Regions from separate parts of the Rhodoferax sp. WC2427 genome, predicted to be linked through region 1. Evidence: predicted binding sites of a transcription regulator. Region 1 holds the regulator's gene; each other region holds the start of a gene.
The links. The regulator LexA, encoded in region 1, represses DNA repair genes until DNA is damaged. The targets are predictions, from matches to a motif close to ACTGTATNNNNATACAGT.
Positions count from the first base shown of each region.

Region 1 (7,724 bases):
CGCAATGAAGCGCTGCGGCTAGCACATGTGGGCCAGCAGCGCCGCGCAGTTTTAAACACTTCGAGGACTTTTCCATGAGACTGATTTTGTTGGGTGCACCTGGTGCCGGCAAAGGCACGCAAGCCACTTTTATCTGCCAGAAATACGGCATCCCGCAAATCTCTACCGGTGACATGCTGCGCGCAGCCGTCAAGGCTGGCACGCCCCTGGGCCTGCAGGCCGACGCGGTGATGAAGTCCGGTGGCCTGGTCAGCGACGACCTGATCATCAACCTGGTCAAGGAACGCCTGACCCAGCCCGACTGCGCCAATGGCTGCCTGTTCGACGGCTTCCCCCGCACCCTGCCCCAGGCCGATGCCATGAAGGCCGCTGGGGTCAAGCTCGACTACGTGCTGGAAATCGACGTGCCCTTCGAGGCCATCATCGAACGTATGAGCGGCCGCCGCTCGCACCCCGCCTCGGGCCGTACCTACCACGTCAAGTTCAACCCGCCCAAGGTCGAAGGCATTGACGACGTGACCGGCGAACCGCTGGTGCAGCGCCCCGACGACCAGGAAGAAACCGTGCGCAAGCGGCTCGAGGTGTACAGCGCCCAAACCCGCCCGCTGGTCGACTACTACTCCAGCTGGGCCCGCAACGAGCCCAACGCCGCCCCCAAGTACCGCGCCATCAGCGGCACCGGCAGCGTCGAAGACATCACGGCCCGGGCCTTTGCCGCGTTGGCCGCCTAGGCCCGCAAACCCTCTTGAAAGCCGCCTGGCCTGCGCCAGGCGGCTTTTTTACGCCCGCAGAGCCAGCAGCTCCAACAGCAGCGCAATCCGCGCCTTGACGGGCGACAAGCCCTGCGCGTCGGGAATCGCATCCGCCCCCCATCCCAGCACCCGGCCAAACACACAGCGCGTGGAGCGCACCACCCGCACCCCCTGCGCCATGGCCCGCAGCAAGGCCGCCTCAAGCGCGGCATGCACCGTGCCATTGCCCGTGCCGGCCACCACCAGGCCCTGCACCCCCTGCGCCACCAGCGCTTCCACCAGCCAGCCGCTGGCCCCGGCGTAGTTCAACACGATCTCCACCCGTGGCCAGCCGCTGGCAGGCAGACCACCCAAAACTACACTTTTGATAGCTGCTTGCGCTGATTGAATAAGCGCTGGAGGCATATTTCCCTCATAAAAATCCACCACCGAAGGCCAGGGCCGCAACAGCCGCACCCGGCCCTCTTCCACCAACCCGACCAGGCCCGCGTCGCCCGAGGCGAACGCATCCACCTGGTAGCTGTGCACCTTCTGCACATCGCGCGCGCTATGGACCTTGCCCGCGCACACGGCCACCACGCCGCGTGCGCCCGGGGTGGTGGCCACCGCCACGGCATCCAGCAGATTCTGCGGCCCGTCGGGCACCAGGGCCGTGGCCGGGCGCATGGCGCAGGTCAGCACCACCGGCTTGGCCGGGTCCAGCACCGCCTGCAAAAAGTACGCGGTTTCCTCCAGCGTATCGGTGCCGTGGGTGATGACGATGCCCACCACATCCTCCTGCGCCAGCCAGTGCGCGCAGCGCGCCGCCAGCTGCTGCCACAGGCCAAAACCCATGTCCTTGCTGTCCACCTGGGCCACCTGCTCGGCCACCAGCTCCACCGCGTCGGCAAAGCCGCCCAGCGACTCCAGCAGCTGCGCCACACCCACTTCGCCCGCGGTATAGCCCAGGTTATCGCCCGCGCGACTGGCGCGGCCGGCAATCGTGCCGCCGGTGCCCAGCACCACGATCCTGGAAGAACTTGAATTCACGGCCATGCTTGCAAACTTTCAAAAACTGGTTAAAAATACAGTCACTGGATATTAAAACAGCCCAACACTTCGGTCCCGCCTAGGAGTCACCCCATGGATCTGCCCTTGTTTCCCGCCAAACTCACCGCCCGCCAGCAGCAGATTCTGGAATTGATCCAGTCCGCCATCGCCCGTACCGGCGCGCCCCCCACCCGCGCCGAAATCGCCAACACTCTGGGCTTCAAGTCGGCCAACGCCGCCGAAGAGCACCTGCAGGCCCTGGCCCGCAAAGGCGCGATTGAGCTGGTCAGCGGCACCTCGCGCGGCATCCGCCTCAAGAGCGACACCCTGCGCTCCATCAACGAGTCGCGCCTGCACAACGTGCTCACCCAGCTGGCCCTGCCCCTGATCGGCCGGGTGGCCGCCGGTTCCCCGATTTTGGCGCAGGAACACGTAGACCAAACCTACCACGTTGAAGCCAGCATGTTCCGCCACAAGCCCGATTACCTGCTCAAGGTGCGCGGCATGTCCATGCGCGACATCGGCATCCTCGACGGCGACCTGCTGGCCGTGCAATCGGCCACCGACGCCAAGAATGGCCAGATCGTGGTGGCCCGCCTGGGCGACGACGTGACCGTCAAACGCTACCGCCGTACCAAAAACCTCATCGAGCTGCTGCCGGAAAACCCCGACTACCCCACCATCGTGGTCGACCCGGAAGAAAACTTCGCCATCGAAGGCCTGGCGGTCGGGCTCATCCGCAACACCTTGCTGGTGTAGCGGCGTCCCAGCCACGGCGCCCTGCTGCGCCAAACGTAAGTTCATGTAAAGCGCAGCAGCCTGTGGGAAGCCCCCGCAGCATCCACTACCCGCGTTTTTTCCGCGTTAGTTCGCGGTTATTGCCACCGCTTCGTCCGTATTCAACACCGCTTGTTGGGGAGGTCCTATGGGAATCGCATCGTTTTCGCCTACGGGTTTACTGGGCTCGTTCCAAGGTCTGATGGGCTGGCTCACTGCCAGTACGCCCACCGCAGGCACCCAGCGCAGCACGCGCGCGCCCCAGGCAGCGCGTCCGGCCATGGTCTGGGCCCCTAGCTGCAACAACCACCCCAACCCGGCACCCGCCTGGGCGGCCCGCCCCGGCTGCAGCGCCCCGCCGCCTGCCACGCCCCGCCGCCCGGTGCGGGTGCTCCGGGTCATCGACACGCCGCAGTCGGCGGCCAGCGCCGGACGCATGCGCATCTCGGGCCGCATGGCCGATGTCTGCGCCGAGCTGGACCGTATGGCGGCGCTGGAGTCCGCTCCCCGCAACGGCGAACTGCTGCAGTAGGCCGTCCACCACCCTGCCACCGGCCAACCATGGGCCTGCCGATAACCTGCCGTTAGCCTGCTAATGGCCCGGCCACACCGGTGGTGCCGCCGCGGCGGGCCGATGGTAACGGCCGCCATGCAACCATTGCGCCGTTGCAGCAATTCAGGCAACAGGCACCGGCACCAAGGCACAATCAGGGGATGAACATTGTGATCCTCGACGACTACCAAGATGCCGTGCGCAAACTCGAATGCGCCACCAAGCTGGAACCCTTTGCTGCCAAGGTCTATACCAACACCGTCAAAGGCCTGGGCCAGTTGTCGGTGCGCCTCAAGGATGCCGACATCATCGTACTCATCCGCGAGCGCACCCAGCTCAACCGGGCGGTGATCGAAAAGCTGCCGCGCCTGAAGATGATCGCCCAGACCGGGCGCATCGGTGCCCATGTGGATGTCACCGCCTGCACCGAGCGCGGCATTGCCGTGGCCGAGGGCGTGGGCTCCCCCACGGCCCCGGCCGAGCTGACCTGGGCGCTGATTTTGGCCTCGTCCCGGCGGCTACCCCAGTACATCAGCAACCTCAAGCACGGGGTCTGGCAGCAATCGGGCATGAAGACCGCGTCCATGCCGCCCAATTTCGGCATGGGTACCGTGCTCAAAGGCAAGACCATGGGCATCTGGGGCTATGGCCGCATCGGCCAGATCGTCACCACCTATGCCCGCGCTTTCGGCATGAAGGTGCTGGTCTGGGGCCGCGAGACTTCGCGCACCCGGGCCCTGGCCGACGGGGTGGAGGTGGTCGACAGCAAGGAGGCCCTGTTTGCGCAGTCGGATGTGCTGTCGCTGCACCTGCGGCTGAACGAAGAAACCCGTGGCATCGTCACGCTGGAAGACCTGTCGCGCATGAAGCCCACGTCGCTGTTGGTCAACACTTCACGGGCCGAGCTGATCGAGCCTGACGCGCTGCTGGCGGGCTTGAACCGCGGCCACCCCGGCATGGCTGCCATCGACGTATTCGAGAGCGAGCCGATCTTGCAGGGCCACGCCCTGTTGCGGCTGGAGAACTGCATCTGCACCCCGCACATCGGCTACGTGGAGCAAAACAGCTACGAGATGTACTTCAATGCGGCGTTTGACAATGTGCTGAACTTCATCAAGGGCACACCTACCAACATCATCAATCCTGCGGCCCTGCAGGTACGGCGCTAGCAGTACGCCAGAGGCGCGCATTGCTCTCTATTTTCAAAATAATTTGATAGCTGCCTGCGTCTATAGGACAAGCACAAACGGCCAAAAAACCTATGGTTTTTTGGCCGTTTTTTATAGATTTTGCAAGTCCCGCTTGCAGCCCAGGGATCAGGTCTTCTTGGGCGAGATCTTGGCCTCAATACTGGGGTCGAACAGGTCGAACTCCAGCATATTGCTGTCCACCACCGGAATCGCTGGCGGTGCTGGCACGGGGGCCGCTACCGGTGCGGGCGCAGCCAGGTCCAGGTCTAGATCCAGGTCGAAGTCCAGGTCCAGGGCCGCAGGCACCGGGGGCAAAGTGGCGGGCACAGAGGGAATTTCCTGCATCGCCATCAACTCGGAGTTGGAGAAATCGAGATTCAGGTCCAGATCCAGGTCCAGCGGCGGACGGTGCGCAGGTGCCAGCGGCTGCGGATGGGTGTCCTGGCTCTCCAGAGGGGCCATCTCCGACATCAGCAACATCGGCTGGGTGAACGAAGTCTCGCGCGGGGCCGAAGCCTCCAGCGGCACGGGTTGGGAGATGTCCAACTCCAGCTCCTGCGGACGGGTAACGGCTGCCGTACGTGGCCGGGTCTTCGGGCTGTGCGCAGAGCCATCCGCCTGGCGCACGGTGCCCTGGGCCATGGCGTAGAGCAGCAGCAGTTCGCGGTAGGCGGCCAGGTCAAAGGGCTTACCCGCCCCGGTGGCGGTGTCGCGGAACAGGCAGGCTTCGATGAAATCCAGCACCTTGGGGGTTCCCCACTGGCTTTCGATGCTACGCAACACCGCAGGGTAGCCTTCCAGGGACTGGCCCTCGCGGGTAAACGCAGGGAACTCGGGAATATGGCTGTTGAAGATGCGGTTGAAAGCATCGCGCTGCTGCTGGTATTCCGCCTGTCGGCCCAGCGTGTGGTAAATCTTCAGCAGCTCCAGGTAGGCCAGGGGGCTGGATTCGGCCGTGTCGTGGATGCTCTTTTTCAGCACTTCGATGGCCTGGTCGTACTGGCCCAATGAAACAAAGAAGTCGGCATGCTGCTGCACGTCCAGAAAATCGTCTGGGTAGATGCTGCGTGCGGGCATGGCGGTGACGGCAGAGCGCGGTACGGGCGTGAGCGGCTTGACGGGCATGGTCACGGCGGTCAGCTTTTTCAGGTCGTCAAACAGCGACTCGTCCACATCGGCATCGTGGTTGGGGCCTGGCAAGGTGTTGGGTGGTAGTTGCGATGCCAGGGGTGCCGGGCGGCTCATGGGCGGTGTACGACCCAGCTCTTCGGCACTGGGTTCGCCATGGTGCGCCCAGTCGGTGGTTACCGAGGGGGCGCGTTGGCGGGCGCGGTTCCAGAAGAAGGCGGCGGCGGCAATGGCGGCCAGCAGCAAACCAAGCAGGCTGTAGACAAAGCTTTCGTCGTAGCGGTTGCTTTCCAGGCGGTCCAGGCGCTGCTTGAAGTCGGCTTCATTTTTGGCCAGCAGGGCCTTGAGGGTCTTGGACTCGGCCTCCAGGGCCAAGAGGCGCTGCTTTTCCTGGGGGTTTTCCACCGGCAGGTTGTTCAGCTCGCGCCAGGCGGCGGCAGCGGATTCGCGCTTTTGCAGGTCTGCGGTGGGGGCCAGAACCACATCGCTGGCGGGCTTGAGCTGGACCAGCCGCTCATCGGGGGTCTCGGGCGACTCCAGCTTCAAGCGGGGTTTGTTGTCCGGTACTTCGGCCTTGGCCTCGACCTTGGGTTCAACCTTGGGCGCCACCGGCTTCGGCACCGCCACCGCCACGGGCTCCTTGGGCTCTCTGGCCAGAATCGGCTTGGACACCGGTGCGGGCCGGGGAGCACGCACTACCGGAACGGGATTGGCGTTGCGGATGGGTGCCGGACGAGGCGCGGCGACTGGTGCGGGGGCCGCCACGGATCCATCGGCCACGGGCGACGGGGCTGCCGTCGGCGCGGTGACGGTTGCAGGAATGATGGTGGGCACCGCCGCTGCGCGCGTTTCCACTGGGAAGTCGGGTAAAAAATCGTAGCGGCGCGAGGCTTTCTGGCTGCAAATGGAGCGCAGCACCACACCCACCACCGGCTCGTCCACGGCAGCCGACGCGCGGATCCGCACCACGGCATCCTGTCCCCCCTGGGAGCCAGACACCACGATGACCCGCACGCGGTTGGCGGCCACCGGCCCTTCGCCGTAGAACACGTCGGCTTCAAAGCAGCTGCTGGCACTGTCGTCAGCGGAGTCCAGTCGGACATCCACCGCCAGGTCCAGCGGCTGGCCCAACACCACCGAACCTCTGGCGCGTCCGAGAGACAGGGCTGAGCTGCCAAATGCTGCGACCAAAAGGGTGGAGCCAAGAAGGGTGTTGCGTAGTTTCACTGCAATTTTTTACGGTTTAGGGGATTTGCACACACCATACCATTGGATTTCGGCATGTGATCATTTAAACAGCGGGAATTATCGGGCCATCTGTGGGGATTGTGGGTGCGAAGACACAGGCCCAGAAAAGCGAAGGCAGTACCGTTCCGAGAGCCCAGCCAGACACCCGGGCGACAAATTTTGTACAGTTTGGCGTCGCATCCGTGACCACGGCATGACAATGCCCGGTTTACCAGCCCCACCAAAGACAGCCCATGGACGAACCCATCCTGACCATTGAAGAACGCGCGGCAATTAATTCCGGACACTGGTTTGCATCGCTTTCGCCATCTTTGCGGCACGATATTTTGCGCTGCGCCTATGTCAAACGTTACCAAGACAACGGCCTGATTGCAGCCCGCGGCGAGCCGCCAGAGGAATGGGTGGCCTGCGCCAAGGGCGCGGTGCGGGTGAGCTCCACCTCGCTCTCGGGCAAGCAGATCACCCTGACCTACATGGAGCCCGGCACCTGGTTTGGCGACATCGCCATTTTTGACGGCGACCGGCGTACCCACGATGCCTACTCCCATGGCGAAACCACCCTGCTGTGCGTCGCCAAGGCCGACTTCAAAAAAATACTCGCCACCCACACCGAGCTGTACGAGGCCATGCTGCGGCTGCAGGCGCGGCGCATTCGCCAGTTGTTCGGTCTGGTCGAAGACCTGAACACCCTGCCCTTGCGGGCCCGGCTGGCCAAACAACTACTGCACCTGGCGCGCAGCTACGGGATTCCCAACCTGGCCAATGCCAACGAGATCCGCATCAGCCTGCAACTGGCCCAGGAAGAGCTGGCGCAGTTGCTGGGCGCATCACGCCAGCGCGTCAACCAGGAGCTCAAGGCGATGGAACGCGACGATGTGATCGCCATCGAAACCGCCGGCCTGATGATCCGCGACCGCGCGGCACTGCTGCGCATCGTGGAAGCGGATAAATAAACCGCGATCGTCCGCCGTTCAGCCGTTGTCCAGCAACTGGGCCGACACGCATGCCTGGGTAAACACGGCCACCGCGTGCCGCAGGGTGGGCATG
Region 1 is NZ_CP162006.1:3,112,526-3,120,249, forward strand. It holds gene adk (adenylate kinase) at 75-731, shown strand; gene AB3G31_RS14680 (asparaginase) at 780-1,781, opposite strand; gene lexA (transcriptional repressor LexA) at 1,875-2,540, shown strand; gene AB3G31_RS14690 (hypothetical protein) at 2,707-3,090, shown strand; gene AB3G31_RS14695 (D-2-hydroxyacid dehydrogenase family protein) at 3,273-4,280, shown strand; gene AB3G31_RS14700 (hypothetical protein) at 4,428-6,620, opposite strand; gene AB3G31_RS14705 (Crp/Fnr family transcriptional regulator) at 6,911-7,630, shown strand; gene AB3G31_RS14710 (hypothetical protein) at 7,649-7,724, opposite strand, start outside.

Region 2 (7,724 bases), 2.0 Mb from region 1:
AGCGCTTTGGCGCCGTGGCCGCGCTGACCGATATCGACCTTGACGTGCATGCGGGCGAGGTGGTGGCCTTGGTGGGCGACAACGGTGCCGGCAAGTCCACCCTGGTCAAGATCCTGTCCGGGGTGCACCAGCCGACCTCCGGCAGCATGGCCTTTTGCGGCCAGCCGGTCACGCTGGCCGACCCCGGTGCCTCGCTGGCACTGGGCATTGCCACCGTGTTCCAGGACCTCGCGCTGTGCGAAAACCTGGACGTGGTGGCCAACATCTTCCTGGGCAAGGAACTCAGCCCCTTCCACCTGAACGAGGTGGACATGGAGGTCAAGGCCTGGCAGCTGCTCAACGAGCTGTCGGCCCGCATCCCCAGCGTGCGCATTCCGGTGGCATCGCTGTCGGGCGGCCAGCGCCAGACGGTGGCCATTGCCCGCTCGCTGCTGCTCTCGCCCAAGCTGATCCTGCTCGACGAGCCCACCGCCGCCCTGGGTGTGGCCCAGACCGCCGAGGTGCTGGACCTGATCGAACGGGTACGCGACAAGGGCCTGGGCGTGGTCATGATCAGCCACAACATGGAAGACGTGCGCGCCGTGGCCGACCGCATCGTGGTGCTGCGCCTGGGCAAAAACAACGGCGTGTTCCTGCCCGATGCATCCAACCACGAACTGGTGGGAGCCATCACCGGGGCTGCCGACAACTCTGTTTCACGCCGCTCCACGCGACGTGAAACCCTCCAAACCCACACCGCATAAGGCATCCCCATGTCCACTAACTCCGTGGCGAAAGCCCCACCGCTGCTGGACCGCAGCGACGAACGCTACCAGGTCGAAACCGGCGTGGGCGGCGCTATCCGCACCTTCATCGACAAGGTGAAAGCCGGGGATCTGGGCTCGCTGCCCGTGATTGTCGGCCTGGCCGTCATCTGGACGGTGTTCCAGAGCATCAACCCGATCTTTCTGTCCAGCACCAACCTGATCAACATGCTGTTCGACGCATCCACCATCGGGGTGATCTCGCTCGGCATCATCTGCATCCTGATGGTCGGCGAGATCGACCTGTCGGTGGGCTCGGTCAGCGGCTTTGCATCGGCCATCGTCGGCGTGCTGTGGGTCAACCACGGCTGGCCGGTGGGCTGGGCGGTGGCGGCGGCAGTGGCCACGGGCGCGGTGATCGGCCTGGTCTACGCGCAGCTGTTCAACCGCTTTGGCATGCCCAGCTTTGTGTCCACGCTGGCCGGTCTGCTGGCCATTCTGGGTGCGCAGCTGTATGTGCTGGGCGGCACCGGCTCCATCAACCTGCCCTACGACTCGCCACTGGTGAACCTGGGCCAGTCGCTGTTCATGCCCGCCTGGGTGGCCTACGGCGTGGTGGCGATGGCCGGGCTGGTGATGGCGGTAGCGGGTGCCAAAACCGCCGCCCGCCGCCGCGCCGCCGGTCTGTCTGCCGAATCCATGGGCCGCCTGGTGCTGCGCACTGCCGTGCTCACCGTGGTGCTGGAGCTGATTGCGCTGTACTTCTACCAGGACCGGGGGATTCCGTGGATGTTTGGCATCTTCATCGCCCTGGTGGTGGGGCTGGACTACGCACTCACCCGCACCCAGTGGGGCCGCATGGTCCACGCCGTGGGCGGCAACCGCGAGGCGGCCCGCCGCGCCGGTATCAAGGTGCGCAGCATCTACGCCAGCGTGTTCGTGCTGTGCGCCTCGTTGGCCGCGTTTGGCGGCGTGATGGCCTCGGCCCGCCTGGCCTCGGCCAGCCAGCAGGCCGGTACGGGTGATGTGAATTTGAATGCGATTGCCGCTGCGGTGATTGGCGGCACCAGCCTGTTTGGCGGGCGCGGCAGTGCGTACTCGGCGCTGCTGGGGATCATCGTGATCCAGTCGATCTCCAGCGGGCTGACGCTGCTGGACTTGTCGTCGTCGCTGCGCTACATGATCACCGGTGCGGTGCTGGCGATTGCGGTGATCGTCGATTCCCTGGCCCGCCAATCCCGCGTATCCCACGGCAGGGCTTAGTCAAAGTCGTCATCCCCGCCCGCCACCACCTTGCGCACCACCTCGCCCGAGAAGCCCCGGGCCAGCAGAAAGCGCTGCTGCTTGCCACGGGCGGCGGCATCCAGCGGCGGGGTGCCGAACTTCTTGCGCCAGACCTCGCGGGCGCGGGCCAGCTCGGTGTCTTGCAGGCTGGCCACCGCGTCCAGCACCATGCCGGGGTCCAGGCCCTTGCTTTGCAGCTCTTGCCGGATGCGGGCCGTGCCCAGCTTGGCGGCACGCCGGTACAGCACCGAATCCACCACCCGCTGCTCGTTGATGAAGCCCTTGGCCTGGAGTTCGTCCAGCGCCTGGGCCAGGGTGCCGGGCACCTCCTCGTAGGGCGTCAGCTTGCGCTCCAGCTCAGCACGCGAGTGTTCGCGGCCACTGAGCAGGCGCAAGGCCCGGCCCTTGAGGCTGATGGGCACCAGGCCCTTGGACGGTGCGAAAGCCATTTGCTACAAACCTAATAGCTTGTCACGCTGATGGAATAAGCGCCAGAGCCCGATTTAAGCCTCAACCTTGGCCTTCTTGCCTTCTTTGGCGGGCTCGGCAGCCACCGGCACCAGCGGGATGCCCAGCGACTCGCGCACCTTGTTTTCAATCTCGATGGACAGGCCGGGGTTCTCGCGCAGAAATTCGCGGGCGTTGTCGCGGCCCTGGCCGATTTTCTCGCCCTGGTAGGCGTACCAGGCACCCGACTTTTCGATCACCTTGGCTTCCACGCCCATGTCGATGATTTCGCCCTGGCGGCTGATGCCCTCGCCAAACAAAATATCGAACTCGGCCGTCTTGAACGGGGGCGCCACCTTGTTCTTCACCACCTTGACCTTGGTCTCGTTGCCGATGGAGTCATCGCCCTTCTTGATGGTGCCGGTGCGGCGGATGTCCAGGCGCACCGAGGCGTAGAACTTCAGCGCGTTGCCGCCGGTGGTGGTCTCGGGCGAGCCGAACATCACGCCGATCTTCATGCGGATCTGGTTGATGAAGATGACCATGCAGTTGGCCTTCTTGATGTGGGCGGTGAGCTTGCGCAGCGCCTGGCTCATCAAGCGGGCTTGCAGGCCGGGCAGGCTGTCGCCCATTTCGCCTTCCAGCTCGGCCTTGGGGGTCAGAGCCGCCACCGAGTCGACCACGATCAGATCAACCGCGCCAGAGCGCACCAGCGAATCGACGATTTCCAGGGCCTGCTCGCCGGTGTCGGGCTGGCTGATCAGCATTTCTTGCAGGTTGACACCCAGGTTCTGGGCGTACTGGGTGTCGAGCGCGTGCTCGGCATCCACAAAGGCGCAGGTGCCGCCGAGCTTTTGCATTTCGGCGATGACCTGCAGGGTCAGCGTGGTCTTGCCGCTGGACTCGGGGCCGTAGATCTCGATGACGCGGCCACGGGGCAGGCCGCCCACGCCCAGCGCAATGTCCAGGCCCAGCGAACCGGTGGACACCACCTGGATGTCCTCAATGACTTCGCCCTCGCCCAGCCGCATGATGGTGCCTTTGCCAAACTGCTTTTCGATCTGCGCCAGCGCAGCTTGCAGGGCCTTGGCTTTTTCGGCCAGCGCGGCGGGGGTGGGGGCGACGGGAGGGGCTTTGGCGACGGCGTTCATGCGGCGGGTCTTTCAAAAAATGGAGGACGGGATTGCCTGCGGTTAACTACAGGCTGGATGCTTGAACAGTAGTTTACGGCGACACCATAGTTCTGCAATAGATTTTTTAGTCAGTTTGGCTTACTATCGAAAAATGTTGAATTTGACCGCCGAGCAAGGTTGGCGCGAAACCCATCTGGGCCGCTTGATGGCCGCCGCATTGCGCCGCTTCGATGCCCGCGTGCTGGAGCTGATGGCCCGCAATGTGGACGTGCCGCTGGCCCTGGGCAACCTGGCGGCGCGGGCGCAGGTGGGCGCGGCCCACATCCACATCACCCGGCACCTGCCGCTACAAGGCGCGCGGCTCACCGAGCTGGCCACCCAGGCAGGCATGAGCAAACAGGCCATGGGCGACCTGGTGGACCAGTGCGCCGCCTGGGGCATGGTGGCCCGCGAGCCCGACCCGCTGGACGCGCGGGCCCGGCGGGTGGTGTTTACCGCCACCGGGCTGGCCTGGCTGAAAGCCTTCCAGGACGCGGTGGCGCAGGCCGAGGACGAGTTCCACCAGGCCGTCGGCACCGAAGTAGCCACGGTGGTAGCGCTGGGTTTGGAAGCCTACGCGACATAATCGCGAAAAAACAAGGAGACACGCATGCGCATCCTCATTGCAGAAGACGACCAGGTACTAGCCGATGGCCTGCTGCGCGGCCTGCGCGCCTCGGGGGCGGCGGTGGACCACGTGGCCAGCGGCACCGAGGCCGATGCGGCGCTATTGACCAACCGCGAATTCGACCTGCTGATCCTCGACCTGGGCCTGCCGAAGATGCACGGCCTGGAGGTCTTAAAGCGCCTGCGCGCCCGCGGCTCGTCGCTGCCGGTGCTGATCTTGACGGCAGCCGACAGCGTGGAAGAGCGCGTCAAGGGCCTGGACTTTGGGGCCGACGACTACATGGCCAAGCCATTCTCCCTGCAGGAGCTGGAGGCCCGGGTGCGCGCCCTGGCGCGGCGCGGCGCGGGCGGGGCCAGCAGCAGCATCCAGCACGGCCCGCTGCTGTACGACCACGCCGGGCGCATGGCCAGCATCGACGGCAAGACACTGGAGCTGTCGGCCCGCGAACTGGGCCTGCTGGAGGTGCTGCTGCAGCGCGTGGGGCGGCTGGTGAGCAAGGAGCAGCTGATCGAGCGCCTGTGCGAATGGGGCGAAGAGGTCAGCGTCAACGCCATCGAGGTCTACATCTACCGCCTGCGCAAGAAAATCGAAAAAGGCCCGATCCGCATCGCCACCGTGCGCGGGCTGGGCTATTGCCTGGAAAAAATTGCGCCGTGAATGGCAGCCACTGGACAGTGCAGAGTTTAGTTTTTATAATCGACACCATGACATCGATAAACAAAGCATTGATCCTTTAGACACCTTCCGATTATTCGGAAGGCGCTGTGCCTTGCCGGAACGAACTCCCCCACCCCGGCAAAGATGTTTGACCGGGGTTTTTTGTTTTCTGGAGCCTGAAAGTTCTTATGCGTACCTATGACAAGCTGATCGCCACGATTCATCCGCACCAGTGGATGGTGGGCTTGCGCTCGTCCATTGGTGCGGCATCCATGGCGCAAGACATAACTCCCTAGCTGCGGGAATTTTTAAGGGCCTCACTCGGATGTGAGGCCTTTTGAAACCCTGGTCAGCAGCATGCGGGCCAGGGTTTTTGTCTTTAAGGAACATCGTATGACTACGAGAAAACTTCGCAATATTGGCATCATCGCCCACGTCGACGCGGGCAAAACCACGGTGAGTGAACGCATTTTGTTCACCACCGGCGAAATCCACCGCACCGGTGAAGTGCACGACGGCAATGCCACCATGGACTACGACCCGCAGGAGCGGGCGCGCGGCATCACCATCAACAGCGCCGCCACCACCGTGGCCTGGCGCGGCCACCAGATCAACCTGATCGACACGCCCGGCCACATCGATTTCAACATCGAGGTGAGCCGCTCGCTGCGCGTGCTGGACGGCGCGGTGGTGGTGTTTGACGGCGTGGCCGGGGTCGAGCCGCAGACCGAGACCAACTGGCGCCTGGCCGACGGTTACGGCGTGCCGCGCATTGCGCTGGTCAACAAGCTGGACCGCACCGGGGCCGACTTTGCCCGCGTGGTGGCCATGATCGCCGAGCGCCTGGCCGTCACCCCGCTGGTGCTGCAGCTGCCCATCGGCCAGGAGGCCGGGTTTGCAGGCGTGGTCGATCTGCTCAGCATGCAGGCCCTGTACTGGCCGCCCAACGACCGGGGCCAGCCTACGCTGACGCGCGCCGCCGTGCCCGCCGAGCTGCTAGCCGCCGCCGAAGCCGCCCGCCGCAGCCTGGTGGAGCTGGCCGTGGAGCAGGACGACGCAGCCCTCACCGCCTACCTGGACGGCCAAACCGTGCCGGAAGACGTGCTGCGCGCCTGCATCCGCAAGGGCACGCTGGCAGGGGCCTTTGTGCCCGTGCTGGCCGGGGCCGCGCTGAAGAACAAGGGCATCGAGCCCCTGCTCGACGCGGTGGTGGACTACCTGCCCGCCCCCGAAGACCGCCCGCTGGCGCTGCCGCCCGGTGACGGCTTTGCCGCACTGGTCTTCAAGGTGGTGCACGACGAGCACGGCACGCTGAGCTACCTGCGCGTCTACCGCGGCGAAGCCCATGCGGGCACCCCGGTGCTGAACACCCACACCGGCCAGCGCGAGCGGCTGTCGCGGGTGGTGCAAATGCACGCCGACCGCCGCGAAGAACTGGCGCTGGCCCAGGCGGGCGACATCGTGGCCGTGGCCGGTCTGAAAAACAGCAAGACCGGCCACACCCTGAGCGACCCGGCCCAGCCCGTGGTGCTGGAGGAAATCCACGCGCCCGAGCCGGTGCTGTCGATGGCGGTGGAGCCGCATTCGCGCGACGACCAGGACAGCTTCTCGCGCGGCCTGCACACCCTGGTGGACGAAGACCCCAGCCTGCGCCTGGGCCAGGACGGCGACACCGGCCAGACCCTGCTGTCTGGCGTGGGCGAACTGCAGCTGGAAGTGACGCTGGAAAAGCTGCGCAGCCGCTTCGGCGTGACCGTGCGCACCGGCCCACCGCAAGTGGCCCTGCGCGAAACCATCGCCCATGCGGCCCACGTGCGCTATCTGCACAAAAAGCAAAGCGGCGGCCCCGGCCAGTACGCCGAGGTGGCGCTGCGCGTGGAGCCCCTGGAGCGCGGTGCGGGCCTGCAGTTTGAGAGCGCCATCACCGGCGGGGCGATTCCGAAGGAATTTATCCCCAGCGTGGAGCAAGGCGTGCGCCGTGCCGCCCTGGCGGGTGTGCTGGCGGGCCACCCGGTGACCGATGTGCGGGTGGTGCTGGAAGACGGCAGCTTCCACGAGAAGGACTCGTCCACCCTGGCCTTCGAGGTGGCGGGCCTGCAGGCCTTCATGCAGGCCCAGCGCGAAGCCGGGCCGACGCTGCTGGAGCCGGTGATGGCGGTGGAAGTGACCACGCCCATGGACCATGTGGGCGACGTGATCGGCGACCTGAACCGCCGCCGCGGCCAGGTGCGCCACCAGGACCAGCGTGGCAACGCCGCCGTGGTGCAGGCCATGGTGCCGCTGCAAACGCTGTTTGGCTACATCGGCAGCCTGCGCGCCCTGACCGCGGGCCGGGCCAGCTACACCATGCAGCTGGACCACTACGCCGTGGCACCGCGGCAAGGCTGATGCCACGCTGAAAAGGGCGAACCCATGGGTTCGCCCTTTTTTTATACAAAATCGGTGCCTGGCGCTTATTGGATGAGCGTAAGCAGCTATTTAAACAATAGCAACCCCCTGCCACTGCTGCACATAGCCGGGCACGGTTCCCGGCCCCGGTGCGTCCACCACAGGCGCGGCACGGGTCTGTACCAGCGGCAGCACGCCGGTCCATACCGGAATGCCCATGTCCTCTGCGTCGTCCACAGGCGGGCCGGTGCGCAGCTTGCACACGGCCTCGTCCAGCGCGATGCGCATCACGGTGGTGGCGGCGAACTCCTTGTCGCTGCCCCGGCGGATCTCGGCGTTGCGGCCCGGCGCGACCTTGTCCATGAACGCGTCCATCGCGGCGCGCTTGTCGGCATCGGCCACCAC
Region 2 is NZ_CP162006.1:340,828-348,551, reverse strand. It holds gene AB3G31_RS01620 (ATP-binding cassette domain-containing protein) at 1-743, shown strand, start outside; gene AB3G31_RS01615 (sugar ABC transporter permease) at 753-2,006, shown strand; gene recX (recombination regulator RecX) at 2,003-2,476, opposite strand; gene recA (recombinase RecA) at 2,531-3,625, opposite strand; gene AB3G31_RS01600 (MarR family winged helix-turn-helix transcriptional regulator) at 3,759-4,232, shown strand; gene AB3G31_RS01595 (response regulator transcription factor) at 4,257-4,931, shown strand; gene fusA (elongation factor G) at 5,325-7,319, shown strand; gene AB3G31_RS01585 (pyridoxamine 5'-phosphate oxidase family protein) at 7,410-7,724, opposite strand, start outside.
Region 2: recA (recombinase RecA) is a predicted target of LexA. The motif match lies at 3,678-3,695, and genes of this name have one in related genera.

Region 3 (7,724 bases), 470 kb from region 1:
CTCGTCGCCCAGCACGCGCAGCATCTGCACCGCCAGCCAGCAGCGGCCGGTAAAGGCACCGAGCAGCCAGCGGGCCACGGATTCCAGCTGCGCGCCAGTGGAGCGCCGGTCCGGTGCGGCCAGCACCACGCAGTCGGCCAGGGCCTGCGGGGCGATGGCATCGCGGCTGAGGTGGTACGTGCCCTTGTGCGCCGACCGGCGCAGCCCGGTGATGAACTCGCACAGATTGCCGTAACCGTTGAGGTTGCAGGCCAGCACGATGAAGGTGAACGGCGCCTCGCCATCGACCTGGAACTGGCTGCCCACCAGCAATGGCAGGCCCTGCTCCTTGGCGGCCACGTGGGCGCGCACGATACCCGCCATGGAACACTCGTCGGTGACCGCCAGGGCGGCATAGCCCAGTTTTTTGGCCCGTTCCACCAGCTCGTCGGGTTGGCTGGCACCGCGCAGAAAAGAGAAATTACTCAGGCACCACAGCTCGGCATAGGCCGGAATGGTCGATGGAACGGTCGGTCGGTCGGACAACATGGCTTCAGGCGAACATGCCGTGCAGGAACCAGGCGGTGTCCTCGTCGGCCAGCCGGGTCTGGTAGATCCATAGCACCCCGGCGTGTGCGCTCAGGGCGACCCAGTAGTCGCGCACCACGGTCTGGGCATGGGTGCCCGTCTCATCGCTGAGCCGGTGCCACCAGCCGCCTTCGACCCGGTGCGGGCCCGACAGCAACTGCAGCAAACCCTGGTACAGCGGCCGATGGTCCTGCACCGCCAAGGGCAAGGGCTGCAGCAGTACAAAGCTGGGCTGGGGCAGCGTGTACGGCGCCGGAGAGGTGGCAGCGCTCTTGCGTGGCAGCGGTGCCGGGGCCGGTTGCCAGTGGACGGTCCACTCCAGGCGGTGGTCTTCCTGCAGCACCGGGCGCAGCACCCGCTGCGGCCCCAGCCGGGCGGCAATGCGCTCCAGCACCAGGGCCAGCGACTCGCCGTCTTGCTGGCTGTCGGGCAGCAAGGAGGCGGTGGGCGCTTCAAAGGCCCGCACCTCCACGGCCAGCAGCTCAAGATCCCCCACCGGGGCCAGCAACTGCACTTTGGCCAGGTTTTCTGCGAGCAACCGTGCCAGGTGCTCGACGCTGCGGGTGGGCTCTGCGGTGCGGATGGTGAGTTCACCACCGTCACCGGCGGTTTTGGAGCGCATGGCATCGTGGCACCAGCGCAGGGTGACGGCCGTGACACCGCAGCGCCGGGCTGCCAGCCAGCCGCACAGCTGCAGCAGCAGGCGGCGTGCACCGAACAGAATGGCCGGGGCATGCTCGACCCGCGACATCAGCTCCAGCCGGGCATGGAACTGCTCGGGCAGCGCCACCCAGGCATGGGCACAGGGGCGCAGGCCATAGGCCTGGTCCAGGGCCACCAGCAACTCCTTGTCGAAGCGGCGGCTGAGCCCGCCGCGTGGCAGCGCCCGGACCTGGCCCAGGGTGGTGCAGCCCAGGCGCGCCAGCATCGGCGCATGGGCCGCCACCGCCGCCAAAGATGCCAGCGGCAGGGCATCCAGCAGCACCGCCAGCGGCTGGGCAAAGCCGTTGCGCACGCCGCAGCGCGCCAGGGCCAGCGCCGCCAGGCTGGTGGGGGCCCAGGCCAGAAAAGCCACGCCCAGCGCCGCAGATTCCGTACGCACCTGCGCCGCCAGCGCGCGCCTGCCGCCAAACAGGCGCTCGCTGCCCTCCACTTCCATCAGCACGGCGGCTTCCAGCACGGCCACGCGGGGGGTGAATTGCAGACACCACACCGCCAGACCCTGCAGCGCCTCAGTGCGGGGCGGGTTGGGGGGTGGGGGTGCTTCGGGGAGCAAGGCGGCCCACAGCATGGGAACTTTCGCGGGGAAGAAAAAACTGGCTGGGGCGCAGCAGGCGCGGTGTCAGCACCGACGCCAGCCCACCGGGCACCGAGGGCAGCGTGACCTGCCCCGCGTGCACCGGGCCGCGGCGCTTGAACACCTGCACGCGCAACGCCCAGTCCAGGCCCAGGCTGGCATGCACCCGCAGCGGGGCCGCCGAGGCTTCATGCTGCGCGGCTTCGGGGCGGCACAGGAACACCAGGCCCGCACAGCTTTGCGCGCACACCTGCAGGCGGCGGATCTGCTCTTGCCGCGCCTGCGGCACCCAGGCCACCAGGGCACCGGCCGAGCCAGATTTGATGAGCTGCTCGGTCACCCACAGCCGTTCTGCGGGGGTATCGGCCTGGATCCACACCAGTTGGCGCGGGTCCAGCCCCGCATGTACCAGGCCCGGCAGGTGCGGCTGCCGGGGCGGGGCCACCACCACCACCTGGCCGCCCCGGGCCACCACCTGGCGCAGCGCTGGCCCCAGCAGCCGCCATTCCAATACCGCCGGTTGCGGACTCAGCACCTCGGCCAGCGCATGGCAGGGCCAGCCGCCGCCGGGCAGTTCCTGGTCCAGCAGTGCCCACCCGGATGAAACCACCGAGGCCACGGGCGTGCCCAGCTCGGAACCACGCCAGACCGCCGCCGCCACAGCGGGAGGCAGCTGGCCGAGCCCCCGTGGGGGACTTGGGAGACGTGGAGTTGGCACGGGCGCTGCGGGGAGCGCTTCGTACCATGCGGGTTGGGCTTGCATGGGCGTCAATATACTGTTTATACGTACAGTATACGCACATCACCCCAACCCCGCTAGCTCGTAGGCCGTGCTCCGGGCAGTTGCATCACCTTCCCCACCAGGGCGGGCACGGGCAGTGCATGGTGTGCCGCCGCGATGCGCTGCACCCGGGCCAGCACCTCGGCGGGAAAGGCCGCCGAACGGGGGCCACGCATGTCCACATGCAGCAGCATCTGCTCGCACACCGCCACCGGCTCCGCCTGGCCCGGCAACAGCAGCTGCAGAAAAATATGCAACCGCTTGGCGTCCAAGCCCAGCACCTGCAGTTGCACCTGCACTTCGGCCCCCAGCTTCACCTCGTGCAGGTAGTGGATATGGCTTTCCAGCGTGAACAGGCTGCCGTGGGTGCGGGCGCGGCCCGCGGCATCCAGGCCGATCTGGTCCATCAGTGCGTCGGTGGCGTAGCTACAAATCAGCCCGTAGTAGGCATCGCGCAGGTGGCCGTTGTAGTCCACCCATTCGGGCGGCACTTTGGCGATGTACAGGGGGTCAGATGCCATGGCGGGCTTTGGCGGCTTCCACGGCGGCCATCACGCTCTGGATGGCATCGTCGCGGTAGCGCTCCAGTTGCTTGATGCTGTGGGTGCCGAGCTGGGCAGTGGTGCCCTCCACCACGCTGTCGATCAGCGCATCGGTGAGTTTAGGCGCCACCAGCTTGGTCCAGGGCAGCTCCAGGGCCGGGCCAAACTGCGCCATGAAATGCCGCATGCCCGCATCGCCCCCTGCCAGGGTGTAGGTCAGGAACGTGCCCATGAAGGACCAGCGGATGCCTGCGCCATAGCGGATGGCATCGTCGATCTCGCCGGTAGTGGCCACGCCGTCGTTGACCAGGTGCAGGGCCTCGCGCCACACGGCCTCCAGCAGGCGGTCGGCGATGAATCCGGGGATTTCCTTGCGTACATGCAGGGGCCGCATGCCAAGTGCGCTATAGATTTTGATAGCCGCGGCAATGGCTTCGGCGGAGGTCTTTTCGCCGCCCACCACTTCCACCAGGGGCAGCAAGTACACCGGGTTGAACGGGTGACCGACCACGCAGCGCTCGGGGTGAGTGGCACTGGCGTAAAAGTCGGTGGGCAACAGGCCGGAGGTGGACGAGGCGATGATGGCATCGGGCCGGGCGGCCGCGCTGATCTGCGCGTGCAGCGACAGCTTGAGGTCTTGCCGCTCGGGGGCGCTTTCCTGGATGAAGTCGGCGTGCTGCACGCATTCGGCGATGGTGGCGACAAAACGCAGGCGCTCCATGGAAGCCCCTGCCGCCAAACCTTGCCGCTCCAGCGCAGGCCAGGCATTGGCCACGTTGGCGCGCAGTTGCTGCTCGGCCCCGGCAGCCGGGTCCCAGGCGACGACATCCAGCCCGTGGGCCAGTGCGCGTGCGACCCAGCCGCTGCCGATAACGCCTACGCCCAGGGCGGCGAAAGTCTTGATGTGGGTGGTGATGGTCATGGTGAAAGCTTAAAGAGTTGTTAATGAGTTGAACCACCAGGCGGGCCAGGCCAGCACCTGGTCGGCCACCAGTTGGTAGCCCGCCGCCCCCGGATGGCAGCCGTCGCTGGCGGCCACGTCGGCCCGCCAGAGTGCGCTGTCGGCCAAGAATCGGGCCACCGGCATATACGGCACGCCCAGGGCCCGGGCGCGGTCGGCGTACAGCGGGCACAGGTCCAGGATGCGGGCATCCTGCGCCGCCTCGCCCACCGGGAACGGGCCCAGCACCACGGTGGGGTGCAGCGCCTGGGCCGTGGAGACGATGCGGGTAAAGCATTCCACACTCTGCGCCACCGGCACCCGCAAGCCGTCGTCCTGCGGGGTCATGTCGTTGGCACCGAATGAAAACACCAGGTATTTATGGCACTGCACCTGCAGGCGCACTGCCGACTCGGCCTGCCAGCGCGCCGCGATGCCCTGGCTGGTATCGCCGCGGATGCCCAGGTTATGGGCGGTCACCGCATAGCCCCGGTTCCACGCAGCGGCACTGACACGGCCCGGCCAACCCAGGCAGGTCGGGTCGCTGGTGCCCTGCGTCATCGAATCGCCGACGAAGCAAATGCGGTGGTCGTTGATCAGATCAGCCACGCTTTTTCAGGCCCAGCTTCTGGCGTCCTTCTTCCGGGGTGAGCGTGCGCGCACCCATCATGCTGATGATGCTGCGGGCCCGCTCCACCAGCGATCCGTTGCTGGCGGGCACGCCCTTGTCCAGCCAGAGGTTGTCTTCCAGCCCCACGCGCACATTGCCGCCCAGCAGCACGGCCTGCGCCACCATGGGCATCTGCATGCGCCCAATGCCAAAGCCAGCCCAGGTGGCACCCGGCGGCATGTTGTCGGCCATGGCTTTCATGGTGGTGGTGTCGGCAGGCGCACCCCAGGGGATGCCCAGGCAGACCTGGAACAGCGGCGCGTCGCCCAGCAGGCCTTCTTTCAGCATCTGCTTGGCAAACCACAGGTGGCCGGTGTCGAACACCTCCAGCTCGGCTTTCACGCCCAGCTCCAGAATGCGCTTGGCACCGGCGCGTAACTGGGCAGGGGTGGACACGTAGATGTAGTCGCCGTCGCCAAAATTCAGCGTGCCGCAGTCCAGCGTGCAAATTTCGGGCAGTAACTCTTCGATGTGGATCAGCCGGGCCAGCCCGCCAACCAGGTCGGTGCCGGGGCCGAACTGCATGGGGTTTTCGCCCGCGCCGATTTCCAGGTCGCCGCCCATGCCGGCCGTCAGGTTCAGCACCATGTCCACGCCGCTGGAGCGGATACGGTCCACCAGCTCGCGGTACAGCGCCGGGTCGCGGCTGCCTTTGCCAGTGGCCGGGTCGCGCACATGGCAGTGCACTACGGTGGCCCCGGCTTTGGCGGCCTCTACCGCGGCTTCGGCGATCTGCTTGGGGGTGACGGGAATGGCCGGGTGGCGGCCAACGGTGTCGCCCGCGCCGGTCACGGCACAGGTCAGGATGACATCATGGTTCATGTGTGGCTTTCTTTATAGACCGAGGGACGTGCGCACGGCGGGCAGGCCGTCTTTGCCGTCATAGGTTTTAACGCCCGCCAGCCATTGGGTCAGCAGCTCGGGGTTTTGCTTCAAGAAGGCTTTGGCGGCGGTGGCGGGCAGGACCTTGGCCATGATGGGCACCATCAGGCGGTTTTCCACATCGGTGCTGAAAACCAGGTTGGACACCAGCTTGCCTGCGTTCGGGCAGCGCTCCTGGAAGTCGGTGGCCACCAGGGTTTTGACCGAGGCCTCGCCAAAGTTGGGCCCAAAGTAGGCGTCACCGCCGGTCAGGTAGTTCAGCTTCATCTGGATGTTCATGGGGTGCGGCTCCCAGCCCAGAAACACCACCATCTTCTTCTGCCGAATGGCGCGCTGCACCTCGGCCAGCATGCCGGCCTCGCTGGACTGCACCAGCTTGAAGCCGCCCAGGCCCAGCTCGTTCTTGTCGATCATCTGCTGCACCTTGGCATTGGCGCTGCTACCGGCTTCGATGCCGAAAATCTTGCCGTCCAGCTCCTTCTGGAACTTGGCAATGTCGGCAAAGCTCTTCAGACCCGCCTCGGCTACATAGGCGGGAACCGCCAGGGTGGCCTTGGCACCGCTGAGGTTGGGGGTGGGCAGCACCACCAGGCTTTTGGCCTTGGCCAGCGGATCGACCATGCCGTCTTGCATGGGGCTCCAGTAGCCCAGCGACACGTCGATCTGCTTGCTCTTCAAGCCCGCAAAAGAGATGGGCACCGAGGCGATGGTGGTGCTGGGGCTGTAGCCCAGGCCTTCAAAAACTGTGGTGGCCAGCGCGGTGGTGGCGGTGATGTCGCTCCAGCCGATATCCACAAAACGGATCTTCTTGCAGCTTTCGGCATCCTGGGCCATCGCAGGCACCACGCACATCGCCGCCACCGCCAACCCCACACCCTGGAGCAATTTCTTCATCATGTTTCCTTTGGAATAAACACCGCAAACAGCGCCCACCGCCTTGCGATGGAAGGAATTTACCGGGGGGACCCCTCAAAAAACGACGCATTGCGACCAGTCATTGACCAGCAGCGACCACGCGGGTTTGCCCCAGTCTGCTAAAAACCGGCATGCCCACCGAAGACCTGTACTTTCTGCTGCTGCCCGCGTTTTCGATGCTGGGCTTTGTGTCGGCGGTCGAGCCGCTGCGGGTGGCGAACCGGTACCACAAAGACCTGTACCACTGGCACATCCTGAGCGTGGACGGCGGCCCGGTGACGGCCAGCAACGGCATGTCGCTGAATGCCGAAGGCTCGCTGGACACGGTCGCCAGCGCCCCCACCTTGTTCATCGTGGGCGGCTTCAACCCGCTGGAGCACTACACGCCAGCGCTGGGCAACTGGCTGCGGCGGCTGGACCGGGCGGGCACGGTGCTGGGTGCCATCGACACCGGTAGCTTTGTGCTGGCCGAGGCCGGGCTGCTGCAGCGCCAGAAACTGACCCTGCACTGGGAGGCGATATCGGCGTTTGTGGAGCGCTACCCGGCGCTGGCCGCCTCGGTGACGCAGGAGCTGTTTGAAATTGACGGCCAACGCATCACCAGCGCGGGCGGCACGGCCTCCATCGACATGCTGCTGGCGCTGATTGCCCGCAAGCATGGCCACGCGCTGGCCACCAAGGTGTCGGAACAGTTTGTGTTGGGCCGCATCCGTAACCCTTCGGACCACCAGCGCATGCAGATTGCCGCACGGTACGGCATCCACAACAAGAAAACCATCCAGGTGGTGAGCGAAATGGAGCGCCACATGGAAGACCCGCTATCGCCCGATGCGCTGGCCGACAGCATCGGCGTGACCCGGCGGCAGCTGGAGCGGCTGTTTGCCACCTACCTGAAAGACACGCCCTCGCACTTCTACCTGGGCCTGCGGCTGGACCGGGCGCGCCAGCTCCTGCAGCAGACCGAAATGCGCATCATCGAGGTCAGCGTGGCCTGCGGATTTGAATCGCCCTCGTACTTCTCGCGGGCCTACCGCAGCCGGTTCCACAGCCCGCCCAAGCAGGACCGCCTGGCTAGCTGAGCCCAGAAACGAAAAAACCACCCGAAGGTGGTTCTTATTTTTTGCTGGCAG
Region 3 is NZ_CP162006.1:3,586,924-3,594,647, forward strand. It holds gene AB3G31_RS16705 (error-prone DNA polymerase) at 1-528, opposite strand, end outside; gene AB3G31_RS16710 (DNA polymerase Y family protein) at 533-1,858, opposite strand; gene imuA (translesion DNA synthesis-associated protein ImuA) at 1,800-2,525, opposite strand; gene AB3G31_RS16720 (thioesterase family protein) at 2,681-3,166, opposite strand; gene AB3G31_RS16725 (L-carnitine dehydrogenase) at 3,156-4,109, opposite strand; gene AB3G31_RS16730 (GDSL-type esterase/lipase family protein) at 4,119-4,736, opposite strand; gene AB3G31_RS16735 (3-keto-5-aminohexanoate cleavage protein) at 4,729-5,619, opposite strand; gene choX (choline ABC transporter substrate-binding protein) at 5,632-6,531, opposite strand; gene AB3G31_RS16745 (GlxA family transcriptional regulator) at 6,726-7,673, shown strand.
Region 3: imuA (translesion DNA synthesis-associated protein ImuA) is a predicted target of LexA. The motif match lies at 2,640-2,657, and genes of this name have one in related genera.